2 regions of the Sanguibacter sp. Z41_6 genome follow, and region 2 is predicted to be linked to the other one. Evidence: riboswitches for the same ligand, from Rfam matches in the RefSeq annotation. Region 2 holds a riboswitch; the other holds the start of a gene.
The links. A riboswitch is a leader RNA that binds a small molecule or an ion and turns the genes downstream of it on or off. The one in region 2 is predicted to bind thiamine pyrophosphate.

Region 1 (5,618 bases), on a different contig from region 2:
GATGCCGGGAACGCGCTCGAGATCTTCCGGGAGTACGACCTCGTGCTCGACGGCGCCGACAACTTCGCGACCCGTTATCTCGTCAACGACGCGTGCGCGCTGCTCGGGATCCCGTACGTGTGGGGTTCGATCTTCCAGTTCCACGGTCAGACGAGCGTGTTCTGGGCTGCTCCGCCCGAAGGCGTCGAGCCGGTGACCTACCGAGACCTCTTCCCGACGCCGCCCCCGGCTGGTTCCGTCCCCAGCTGCGCGGAGGGTGGGGTGCTCGGTGCGCTGTGCGCGACCGTCGGCTCGGTCATGGTCACCGAGGCGGTCAAGCTCATCACGGGCGCGGGTCGCCCGCTCCTGGGCAGACTGGCCGTCTACGACGCGCTCGAGCTCACGTGGCGCCAGCTCACCGTCCACCCGGACCCCGACCTCGTGCCCGTTGTCGCGCTGGTCGACTACGAGGTGCTCTGCGGGCTCCCGCCGGCCGCGACGACGGACGACGCGAGGGCCGACGACGGCATCGAGCTGAGCGCCGCCCGGCTCGCCACGATGCTCGCGACGGGCGACGACGTCCTCGTCGTCGACGTCCGGGAGGCCTACGAGCGTCAGATCGTCGCGATCCCCGGGTCCGTCCACGTCGCCATGGACGAGCTGCTCGCGGGCGGAGGGCTCGATGCTCTCCCGAGAGACCGGCCGGTGGCGTTCTACTGCAAGATGGGCGGTCGTTCGCTCGCGGTGACCGAGGCGGCGCGCGAGCGCGGTCTGGACGCGCGCAGCGTCACCGGTGGCGTCCTCGCGTGGGTGCACGAGGTCGACCCCGGGCTGCCCGTGTACTGACCAGGCCCGGTGGGCGGCGGGCCGCTACAGCGCGAGGTCGAGCAGCCCGGTCGTGGGGGAGGACGCGAGCGCCTGCTCCCTGCGCGGGATCCGGCCGGCTCCGGCTGCGAGCCGCCCGGCGTCCACGGCCAGCCGCATCGCGCGGGCCATGCGCACCGGGTCCGCGGCCCGGGTCACGGCGGACGCGAGCAGGACCGCGTCGCACCCGAGCTCCATCGCCAGCGCCGCGTCGGAGGCGGTGCCGATCCCGGCGTCGAGGATGACGGGCACGGAGGACCAGTCGGCGATCGCGGCGATGTTGCGCGGGTTGAGGATCCCGAGGCCCGACCCGATCGGGGCGCCCAGCGGCATGACGGCAGCGCAGCCCACGTCCTGGAGCTTGCGTGCGAGCACCGGGTCGTCGTTGGTGTACGGCAGGACGACGAAGCCCGCCCGGACGAGCTCGTCCGCGGCCCGGACGAGCTCGATGGGGTCCGGCAGGAGCGTGACGTCGTCCGCGAGGACCTCGAGCTTGACCCACGGTGTCCCGCACGCCTCGCGGGCGAGCTCGGCGGTGAGCACGGCTTCGCGGGCGTTGAAGCATCCCGCGGTGTTGGGCAGGGGTCGGATGCCGTGGCGAGCGAGCAGGTCCCACACCGTGCCGCCGCCCGCAGCACCCGGCTGCGGCGTGCTCACGCGGCGCATCGCGACCGTCGTGAGCTCGGTCCCGGAGGCGACGAGCGCCTCCTCGAGGTGCAGGAGGTTCGGTGCCCCGCCGGTGCCCATGACGAGGCGGGACGTGAACGTGACTCCCGCGACGACGAACGCGTCAGGCTCCTCGGTCATCCGCCCTGCACCGCCGTGACGATCTCGACGCGGTCCCCGACGGTGAGCCCGGTGCCCGCCCACCGTCCCCGGGGGACGACGTGGTCGTTGATGGCGACCGCGACGCCGCTCGGTGCACCGTCCGACGCGCAGGCCGGCGCGTAGAGCGCGACGAGGGACCGGAGGTCGGTGAGCCCGGCGAGCGCCCGCTCCTCACCGTTGACGACGATCGATCCGCGGGTCATCGGTCCGCTCCGGTGAGCGCGAAGCGGAGGGGATCGACCGCGGGGGGAGGACTGCCGTGTCGGCCCGCGAACAGGTCGTCGAGGAGGTCTGCGGTGAGCGGGGTGAGCAGGACGCCGTTGCGGTGGTGGCCGGTCGCGGCGACGAGGCCGGGCACGGACGTCCGGCCGATGAGGGGCAGGTTGTCCGGCGTCCCGGGACGGGCCCGCGCGGTGACCTCGACGAACGTGAGCTCGTCGATGCCCGGGACGAGTGCCCGCGCGTCCCGCAGGAGCGCGTGGACCCCACCGGCCGTGGCGGTGGGCACGTCGCGTTCCTCGCTCGTCGCACCCACGACCACCTCCCCGCCGGGCCGTGGCACGACGTAGACCGGGCGCATCTGGACCGTCCCGCGCACGACGTGGCGCAGCCCGAAGCCCGTCCCGCGCGCGTCGAGCCGGAGCGCCTCGCCCATGACCGGCCGGGTCGGCAGCACGACCTCGGGGACGTCGCCCAGCAGCCCGCCCGACGCCGCACCTGCGGCGAGCACGACGACGCCGGCGTGGTGGGTCCCGCCTGCGCTGTCCTCGGCGCCGACGACGTCGCCGGACGGTGAGCGCAGGAGGCGCGCGGCCGCGTGCCGCACGATGGTCGCGGTCCGCCCGCCCGAACCCGAGCCCGTGAGAGCCGTGAGCAACGCGGCGTGGGTCGCACGGGGGTCGACCTGGTGGTCGCCGGCCACCCGGTACGCGCCGGACAGGCGGCCGCCGAGGAACGGCTCCTCCTCCCGCGCCTGGGAGACGGTGAGCTCCTCGGAGCTCAGGCCGAGCGCCCGGTGGAGCTCCGCGAGCCGCCTGCCCTGCGCGGCGTCGGCCTGGTCGTACGCCACGGACAGCGTGCCGCACGCCTGCAGTCCGGTGGGGCTGCCCGTCGCGTCCTCGAGCTCCGCCGCGAAGGCCGGCCACCGCCCGGCCGACGCGACACAGAGCTCGGTGAGCGACTCCTCACCGAAGCTCGCCTCGGTGACCGGTGCGAGCATCCCCGCCGCAGCGTGGGTGGCGCCGGTGCCGGGCGCCGGATCGAGGCAGGTGACGGTGAGGCCTGCGCGCAGGGCGCGCCATGCGGCCGTGGCACCGATGATGCCGAGCCCCACGACGAGGACGTCGCTCGTCGTGGGGCGAGCGGGCGTGGACCGATCGACAGGTGCGCGCATGCGCTGTGCTCCCTTCGCTGGCATGACCCAGAGCAGGTTCGACGGTCGGCGTGACGCCCTCTCAGCCCCGCCGTGTGCGGGGCTCCCGTGCGTCAGCCACAGTACACTCACGCCCCATGACGCTCACGGAGCACGGCGCGGCCCCCCTGCCCGACGACAGCGCCACGGGCTCTCTCGCGGCCCGCGCGTCCGTGCGCCGCCGCCTGGCCGACGCCCGGCTGTACCTGTGCACCGACGCGCGCGCGGACCGCGGCGACCGGGCGGACTTCGCGGCGTTCGTCCGCACCGTGCTGCGGGCCGGTGTCGACGTCATCCAGCTGCGGGACCGGTCCCTGGACGTCGTCGAGGAGCTCGAGCTGCTCGCGCTCATGGCCGCCCTCACCGAGGAGGAGGGCGCGCTGCTCGCCGTCAACGACCGCGCCGACGTGGCGACAGCGGCAGGAGCGCAGATCCTGCACACCGGCCAGCGCGACCTGCCGGTCACCGTCGCGCGCGGCCTCGTCGGCCCGTCCGTCGGCATCGGACGCTCCACGCGCGGCGGGGAGCAGGCCGTAGCAGCGGACGCCGACCCGGACGTCGACTACTTCTGCGTCGGCCCGGTCCATGCCACTCCGACGAAGCCTGGCCGGTCCGCCGTCGGCGTGGACGCCGTGCGGGACGTCGCACGCCTCGCCCCGACGACGCCCTGGTTCGCGATCGGCGGGATCGACCTCGCGACGCTGCGACCCGTCCTCGACGCCGGTGCGCGTCGTGTCGTCGTCGTCCGGGCGATCACGGACGCGAGCGACCCCGCGGAGGCGACGAGGAGGATCCGGGCCGCCGTCGTGGGCGCTTGAACCCCGCCCGACGTGCGCCGACTATCCTGGGGTCGTGACGCAGACCCCAACCTCCTTGCCGCGCCCCGTCCTCGTCGTGGACTTCGGTGCCCAGTACGCCCAGCTCATCGCGCGCCGTGTCCGCGAGGCCAACGTGTACTCCGAGATCGTCCCCAGCACCTTCACGGTCGAGCAGATGCTCGCGAAGGACCCGGCGGCGATCATCCTCTCGGGCGGTCCGTCGTCCGTCTACGCCACGGGCGCCCCGTTCGTCGACCCTGAGCTGTTCACCGCCGGCGTCCCTGTCCTGGGCATCTGCTACGGCTTCCAGGCGATGGCCAAGGCGCTCGGAGGATCCGTCGCCCAGACCGGCCTGTCCGAGTACGGCGGGACGTTCGTCGAGATCAACCACCCCGGTTCCCTCCTCGAGGGATCGCCCGAGCAGCAGACGACGTGGATGAGCCACGGCGACGCCGTGCACTCCGCCCCCGAGGGCTTCGAGGTCCTCGCGACGTCGGCCGGCTCGCCCGTGGCCGCGTTCGAGGACACGGAGCGTCACCTCTACGGCGTGCAGTGGCACCCCGAGGTCAGGCACTCGCCCCTCGGCCAGAAGGCGATCGAGAACTTCCTCTACCGCGGCGCCGGGCTCGCACCCGACTGGACGCCCGGCAACGTCATCGCCGACCAGGTCGAGATCATCCGCGCGCAGGTGGGCGACGCCCGGGTCGTCTGCGGCCTCTCCGGCGGCGTCGACTCCTCCGTGGCGGCCGCGCTCGTGCAGAAGGCCGTCGGAGACCAGCTCACCTGCGTGTTCGTCGACCACGGTCTGCTGCGGGCCGGTGAGGCCGAGCAGGTCGAGAAGGACTTCGTCGACGCCACCGGCGTGCAGCTCAAGGTCGTCAACGCCCAGCAGCGTTTCCTCCAGGCGCTCGCCGGGGTGAGCGACCCCGAGACGAAGCGCAAGATCATCGGCCGTGAGTTCATCCGCGTGTTCGAGGACGCCGCGCGCGAGGTCGTCGCCGACGCGGGAGCGCACGGTGACGAGGTGAAGTTCCTCGTGCAAGGCACGCTCTACCCGGACGTCGTCGAGTCCGGCGGTGGTGAGGGTGCTGCGAACATCAAGAGCCACCACAACGTCGGCGGGCTCCCTGACGACCTGCAGTTCTCCCTCGTGGAGCCGCTGCGCACCCTGTTCAAGGACGAGGTGCGGGCCGTCGGCCTCGAGCTCGGCGTGCCCGAGGGCATCGTCTGGCGCCAGCCGTTCCCTGGGCCCGGCCTCGGGATCCGGATCGTCGGAGAGGTCACCGGCGAGCGGCTGGAGATCCTCCGTGCCGCGGACGCGATCGCCCGCGAGGAGCTCACGCGCGCCGGCCTCGACCGGGAGATCTGGCAGTGCCCCGTCGTGCTGCTCGGCGACGTGCGGTCCGTCGGCGTGCAGGGCGACGGGCGCACCTACGGGCACCCCATCGTCCTGCGTCCCGTGTCCTCCGAGGACGCGATGACAGCCGACTGGACCCGCCTGCCGTACGACGTGCTGGCGACCATCTCCACGCGCATCACCAACGAGGTCAAGGACGTCAACCGTGTCGTCCTGGACGTCACGAGCAAGCCACCGGGCACCATCGAGTGGGAGTGACTCACCGCCCGCATCCGTAGCCCTCTCGCTACGGTGGGACAGAGAGCATGCAGGCACGACCAACGAAGGAGTGCACGATGGCGAGCAAGGTCACGATCAGGCA
Region 2 (5,618 bases):
CCGAGGCGTCCGACCTCACCGACGAGTACCTCTCCACCGAGCACCTGCTCCTCGGGCTCGCGGCGGCGCCGTCCCCCACCGCGGACCTGCTGCGTCGTGCGGGGGTCACCCGGGACGCGCTCGCTGCTGCGATCCCCGCGGTGCGCGGTAACAAGCGCGTCACCTCACCCAACCCCGAGGGCACGTACAAGGCGCTCGAGCAGTACGGTCTCGACCTCACGCAGGCGGCGAGCGAAGGTCGGCTCGACCCCGTCGTCGGGCGGGACGCCGAGATCCGACGCGTCGTCCAGGTGCTCTCGCGGCGCACGAAGAACAACCCCGTCCTCATCGGCGAGCCCGGCGTCGGCAAGACGGCAGTCGTCGAAGGGCTGGCCCAGCGCATCGTCGCGGGCGACGTCCCGGACTCCCTCAAGGGCAAGCGCCTCATCTCGCTCGACCTCGCCGCGATGCTCGCGGGCGCCAAGTACCGGGGCGACTTCGAGGAGCGCCTCAAGGCGGTGCTCGAGGAGATCAAGGGGTCCGACGGTGAGGTCGTCACCTTCATCGACGAGCTGCACACGGTGGTCGGCGCGGGTGGTGGTGGCGGGGACTCGTCCATCGACGCCGGGAACATGCTCAAGCCGATGCTCGCCCGGGGCGAGCTGCGCCTCGTGGGCGCCACGACGCTCGACGAGTACCGCGAGAGCATCGAGAAGGACCCGGCCCTCGAGCGGCGGTTCCAGCAGGTGTTCGTCGGTGAGCCCTCGGTCGAGGACACCATCGCCATCCTGCGTGGTCTGAACTCCCGCTACGAGGCGCACCACCGGGTGACGATCTCCGACGCCGCGCTCGTCGCGGCGGCCACGCTCTCCGACCGGTACATCAGCGGGCGCCAGCTGCCCGACAAGGCGATCGACCTCGTCGACGAGGCCGCGTCCCGGCTGCGCATGGAGATGGACTCGTCCCCGACGGAGATCGACACCCTCCAGCGAGCCGTGACGCGCCTCGAGATGGAGGAGCTCGCGCTGTCCAAGGCTGAGGACGACGCCTCGAAGCAGCGGCTCACGGAGCTGCGCGCCACCCTGGCCGACCGACGCGAGGAGCTCGCGGCCCTCACCGCCCGCTGGCAGGCGGAGAAGGGCGGGTTCAACCGCGTCGGCGAGCTGCGCAAGCGCAAGGACGAGCTCGAGTCCCAGCGGGACCGCGCCGAGCGCGAGGGCGACCTCGAGACGGCGTCGCGCATCCGGTACGGCGAGCTCCCGGCACTCGAGAAGGAGCTGGCCGGAGCCGAGGAGGCCGAGCGGGAGGCCGAGTCGGACGAGGACGCGCTGCCCCGCCTCGTCGGTGACAAGGTGGGCGCGGACGAGATCGCCGAGGTCGTCTCGGCCTGGACGGGCATCCCCGCGGGCCGCCTGCTCCAGGGCGAGAGCAAGAAGCTCCTGTCGATGGAGGAGATCATCGGCCAGCGCCTCATCGGCCAGAAGGCCGCCGTCGCGGCCGTGTCCGACGCGGTGCGTCGTGCCCGCGCCGGGGTGTCGGACCCCAACCGGCCCACGGGCTCGTTCCTCTTCCTCGGTCCCACCGGCGTCGGCAAGACCGAGCTGGCGAAGTCGCTCGCCGACTTCCTGTTCGACGACGAGCGCGCGATGGTCCGCATCGACATGTCGGAGTACAGCGAGAAGCACAGCGTCGCCCGGCTCGTCGGTGCGCCTCCCGGGTACGTCGGCTACGAGGAGGGCGGTCAGCTCACCGAGGCCGTCCGGCGGCGTCCGTACTCCGTCGTGCTCCTCGACGAGGTGGAGAAGGCGCACCCCGAGGTGTTCGACATCCTCCTGCAGGTGCTCGACGACGGGCGGCTCACCGACGGCCAGGGGCGCACGGTCGACTTCCGCAACGTCATCCTCGTGCTCACCTCCAACCTCGGGTCCCAGTACCTCGTCGACCCGCTGCTCGACGACGCCGCGCGCCGGGAGGCCGTCATGGCGGCGGTCCGCGACGCGTTCAAGCCGGAGTTCCTCAACCGCCTCGACGAGATCGTGATGTTCGACGCCCTCGGTCTCGACGACCTCGCACGGATCGTCGACCTCCAGGTGGCGGAGCTCGCGAAGCGCCTCGAGTCGCGTCGCATCGTCCTGGACGTCACCCAGGCGGCGCGCGAGTGGCTCGCCATCGAAGGGTTCGACCCGACGTACGGGGCGCGGCCCCTGCGTCGCCTCGTGCAGCGGCAGATCGGCGACCAGCTCGCCCGGCTCATGCTCTCGGGCGAGGTGGGCGACGGGGCGACCGTCGTCGTCGACCACCCGGTCGACGTCGGCGCGGAGCAGGTGCTCGTCGACGGCGCGGACGACGCGGTGGCCGGTCCCAGCTCGGCCCAGTCCGGCGGCCTGGTCCTCACGGTGCGCTGACCGGACCTCCGTGCGGGCGAGCTCAGGACGCCTGACGTTCAGGTGATGCGGCGGCGGATCTCGGGCACTCCGGGGCCGGTGAGCTCGTCGAGGTAGGCGGGCCGACCGGCCATGGTCATGAGGAGGGCGAGCGTCGGACCGGAGACGAGGGGCCCGGAGCCGGCGTGGAACGGCCCGTCGTCGGCACGCAGCTCGAGGCTGGCCGTGTGCGTGCGGCTCGGCACGGCGAAGTCGCGCCGCGCGTAGAACTCTGCGACGGGCGTCAGTGCCTCGATGCTCGGGGTCGGGGAGAGTCCCAGCGGGCGGCGGATGTCCTGGGCGTGCACGAGGACCTCGCCGAGGTAGGCCGGGGTGTGGCTCGTCGCCGCGGTCGTGCTCGGGACGACAGCGCGGAACCGGGCGAGCGTCTCGGCCGGTGTGCTCCCGCGGTGCTCGCGCATCCGGCGGTCGTTGTGCACCTCGACGCGGAAGCGTGCGCCGACGATGCTGCGAACCCACCTCCACGTCCCGGTGCTCGCGGCGGCGACGAGGTGGGCGACGACGTCCTCGACGTCCCACGCTCCGCACAGGGTGCTGTGCCGCCACTGGTCGTCACCCAGGCTCGCGAGGTCGTCGGCCAGCGCGGCCCGTTCGGCGTGGACCAGGGTCCAGAGGTGGTCGTCGTCGCGCGTGGCCATGTCTACTCTCCTCCGGGTCGGGTGGGTCCTGGGGCGGCCGTGAGGTGCTGGGCGCCAGGGCCGACCAGCAGGTCGGGGTCGAGGGGGCGGCCCGAGACGGCCATGAGGAGGTCGAGCGGGTCGCCGCGGACCTCGTCGCCCGTCCCCCAGGTGGCGCCGGTGCGTGCGTCGACGAGCTGCAGCCCGGCGGCTCGTTCCTTTCCGCCCCCGAACGACACGGGGGTGCGCAGCTGGTACGCCAGCGCGGCCCCGACGTCGTCGGGCGGGTACGTCCCGACGATGCCGAGCGGTCGCCGCACGTCCTCGCCGTGGACGATCGCCTCGACGAGCCGCGTCGCGATATTGACCGGCGGTGTCCGGGTGAGGTCAGCAGCCTGCTCGAGGGCGTGGAGCGTCTCGCGGGGGTCCGCCCGCCTCTGGCGTGCGATGCCACGCTCGTTGGCGCGGTCGAAGTCCATGCGGGCGGCGACGAGGTCGCGGACGAACGAGACGCGGCCGGTGCGCGCGGTGTCCACGAGGTGCGCGACGACGTCGTGCACGTCCCAGCCCGGGCAGAGCGACGGTGCGCGCCACTGCTCGCCGCGGAGCCCGGTGAGGTCCGCGACGAGGCGGCGGCGCTCGGCGCGGACGGTCTGCCAGACGGCTGCTGCTGTCCCACGCATGTCTGCTCCTGCCGGTGGTGGGCCACGATGCTCGCCGCGGAGATGCGCGCGTCGTCATCGTCGAGACTACTGCCTGAGCGGGTGCCCGGTTTGGGGTACGGTGTCCGGACAACCACACATGCACGGGAGCTCGCAGCAGCGAGCTGAGAGGGCGGCTCAGCGCCGCCGACCGTTCGAACCTGTCCGGATCATGCCGGCGTAGGGAGAAGCTCGATGAGCACGATGGATGCTGCGCGCACGCCTGTCACCACCCAGACCGTCACCACGGGTCCCATCGCGGGATCGTCGAAGGTGTACCTGCCCGTCCCGGACGCACCGGGCCTGACGTTCCCCGTCCGCCGGGTCAACCTCAGCAACGGCGAGCACCTCGACCTCTACGACACGTCCGGCCCGTACACGGACGACTCCCCGGACGCCCCGGCGATCGACGTCGTCGCGGGTCTGGCCCCGACGCGCGACGCATGGGAACGGCCCGAGCCGGTCGACGGTGCGAGCACCCAGCTCGCGTGGGCCCGTGCCGGGATCCTCACGCCGGAGATGCGGATCGCCGCGGCCCGCGAGGGCGTCGACCCGGAGCTCGTCCGCTCGGAGGTGGCACGCGGGCGCGCGGTCATCCCCGCGAACCGCAACCACCCCGAGCTCGAGCCGATGGTCATCGGCAAGGCGTTCGCCGTGAAGATCAACGCGAACATCGGCAACTCCGCGGTGACGTCCTCCATCGAGGAGGAGGTCGAGAAGATGGTGTGGGCAGCCCGGTGGGGGGCGGACACCCTCATGGACCTGTCCACGGGCAAGGACATCCACGCCACGCGCGAGTGGATCATGCGCAACTCCCCGATCCCCGTCGGCACGGTGCCGATCTACCAGGCGCTGGAGAAGGTCAAGGGCGACCCCGCGAAGCTCACGTGGGAGGTGTACCGGGACACGGTGATCGAGCAGTGCGAGCAGGGCGTCGACTACATGACCGTGCACGCCGGGGTGCTGCTGCGCTACATCCCGCTCACCGCCCGCCGGGTCACCGGGATCGTCTCCCGCGGTGGTGCGATCATGGCGGCGTGGTGCCTGGCGCACCACGAGGAGTCGTTCCTCTACACCCGGTTCGCCGAGCTGTGCGAGATCTTCCGTCGCTACGACGTGACGTTCTCCCTCGGCGACGGCCTGCGCCCCGGCTCCATCGCGGACGCCAACGACGCCGCGCAGTTCGCGGAGCTCCGCACTCTCGGAGAGCTGACGAGGGTCGCGAAGTCGTACGGCGTGCAGGTGATGATCGAGGGCCCCGGCCACGTGCCGATGCACAAGATCGTCGAGAACGTGCGGCTCGAGGAGGAGCTGTGCGAGGAGGCGCCGTTCTACACGCTCGGCCCGCTCGCCACCGACATCGCCCCGGCCTACGACCACATCACCTCGGCGATCGGCGCGGCGATCATCGCCCGGGCCGGCACCGCGATGCTCTGCTACGTCACGCCCAAGGAGCACCTCGGTCTGCCGGACCGCGACGACGTGAAGACCGGGGTCATCACGTACAAGATCGCGGCGCACTCCGCGGACCTCGCCAAGCAGCACCCGCGCGCGCAGGAGCGCGACGACGCGTTGTCCCGGGCCCGGTTCGAGTTCCGCTGGAACGACCAGTTCGCCCTGTCCCTCGACCCGGACACCGCGCGGGCGTTCCACGACGAGACGCTCCCCGCCGAGCCCGCGAAGACGGCGCACTTCTGCTCGATGTGCGGACCGAAGTTCTGCTCCATGCGGATCTCCGCGGACGTGCGCGAGTACGCCGAGAAGAACGGACTCACCACGGTGGATGCCATCGAGGTGGGCATGGCCGAGAAGTCGAGAGAGTTCGAGGACGCCGGCGGCCGCGTCTACCTGCCGGTCACCCAGGCGTAGCGCCGGGG

Region 1: it holds a riboswitch for thiamine pyrophosphate, as region 2 does, so the genes downstream of both, thiO (glycine oxidase ThiO) here and thiC (phosphomethylpyrimidine synthase ThiC) in region 2, are expected to answer to the same signal.

The regions. Positions count from the first base shown of each region.
Region 1 covers NZ_JCAQIF010000003.1:502,237-507,854, reverse strand. Annotated here, with positions in the region: gene moeB (molybdopterin-synthase adenylyltransferase MoeB) at 1-825, shown strand, start outside; gene AC54T1_RS09950 (thiazole synthase) at 850-1,650, opposite strand; gene thiS (sulfur carrier protein ThiS) at 1,647-1,874, opposite strand; gene thiO (glycine oxidase ThiO) at 1,871-3,064, opposite strand; TPP riboswitch at 3,072-3,155, opposite strand; gene thiE (thiamine phosphate synthase) at 3,181-3,900, shown strand; gene guaA (glutamine-hydrolyzing GMP synthase) at 3,935-5,515, shown strand; gene AC54T1_RS09925 (hypothetical protein) at 5,593-5,618, shown strand, end outside.
Region 2 covers NZ_JCAQIF010000001.1:292,797-298,414, reverse strand. Annotated here, with positions in the region: gene clpB (ATP-dependent chaperone ClpB) at 1-2,384, shown strand, start outside; gene AC54T1_RS01400 (maleylpyruvate isomerase family mycothiol-dependent enzyme) at 2,423-3,061, opposite strand; gene AC54T1_RS01395 (maleylpyruvate isomerase family mycothiol-dependent enzyme) at 3,064-3,723, opposite strand; TPP riboswitch at 3,836-3,945, shown strand; gene thiC (phosphomethylpyrimidine synthase ThiC) at 3,937-5,610, shown strand.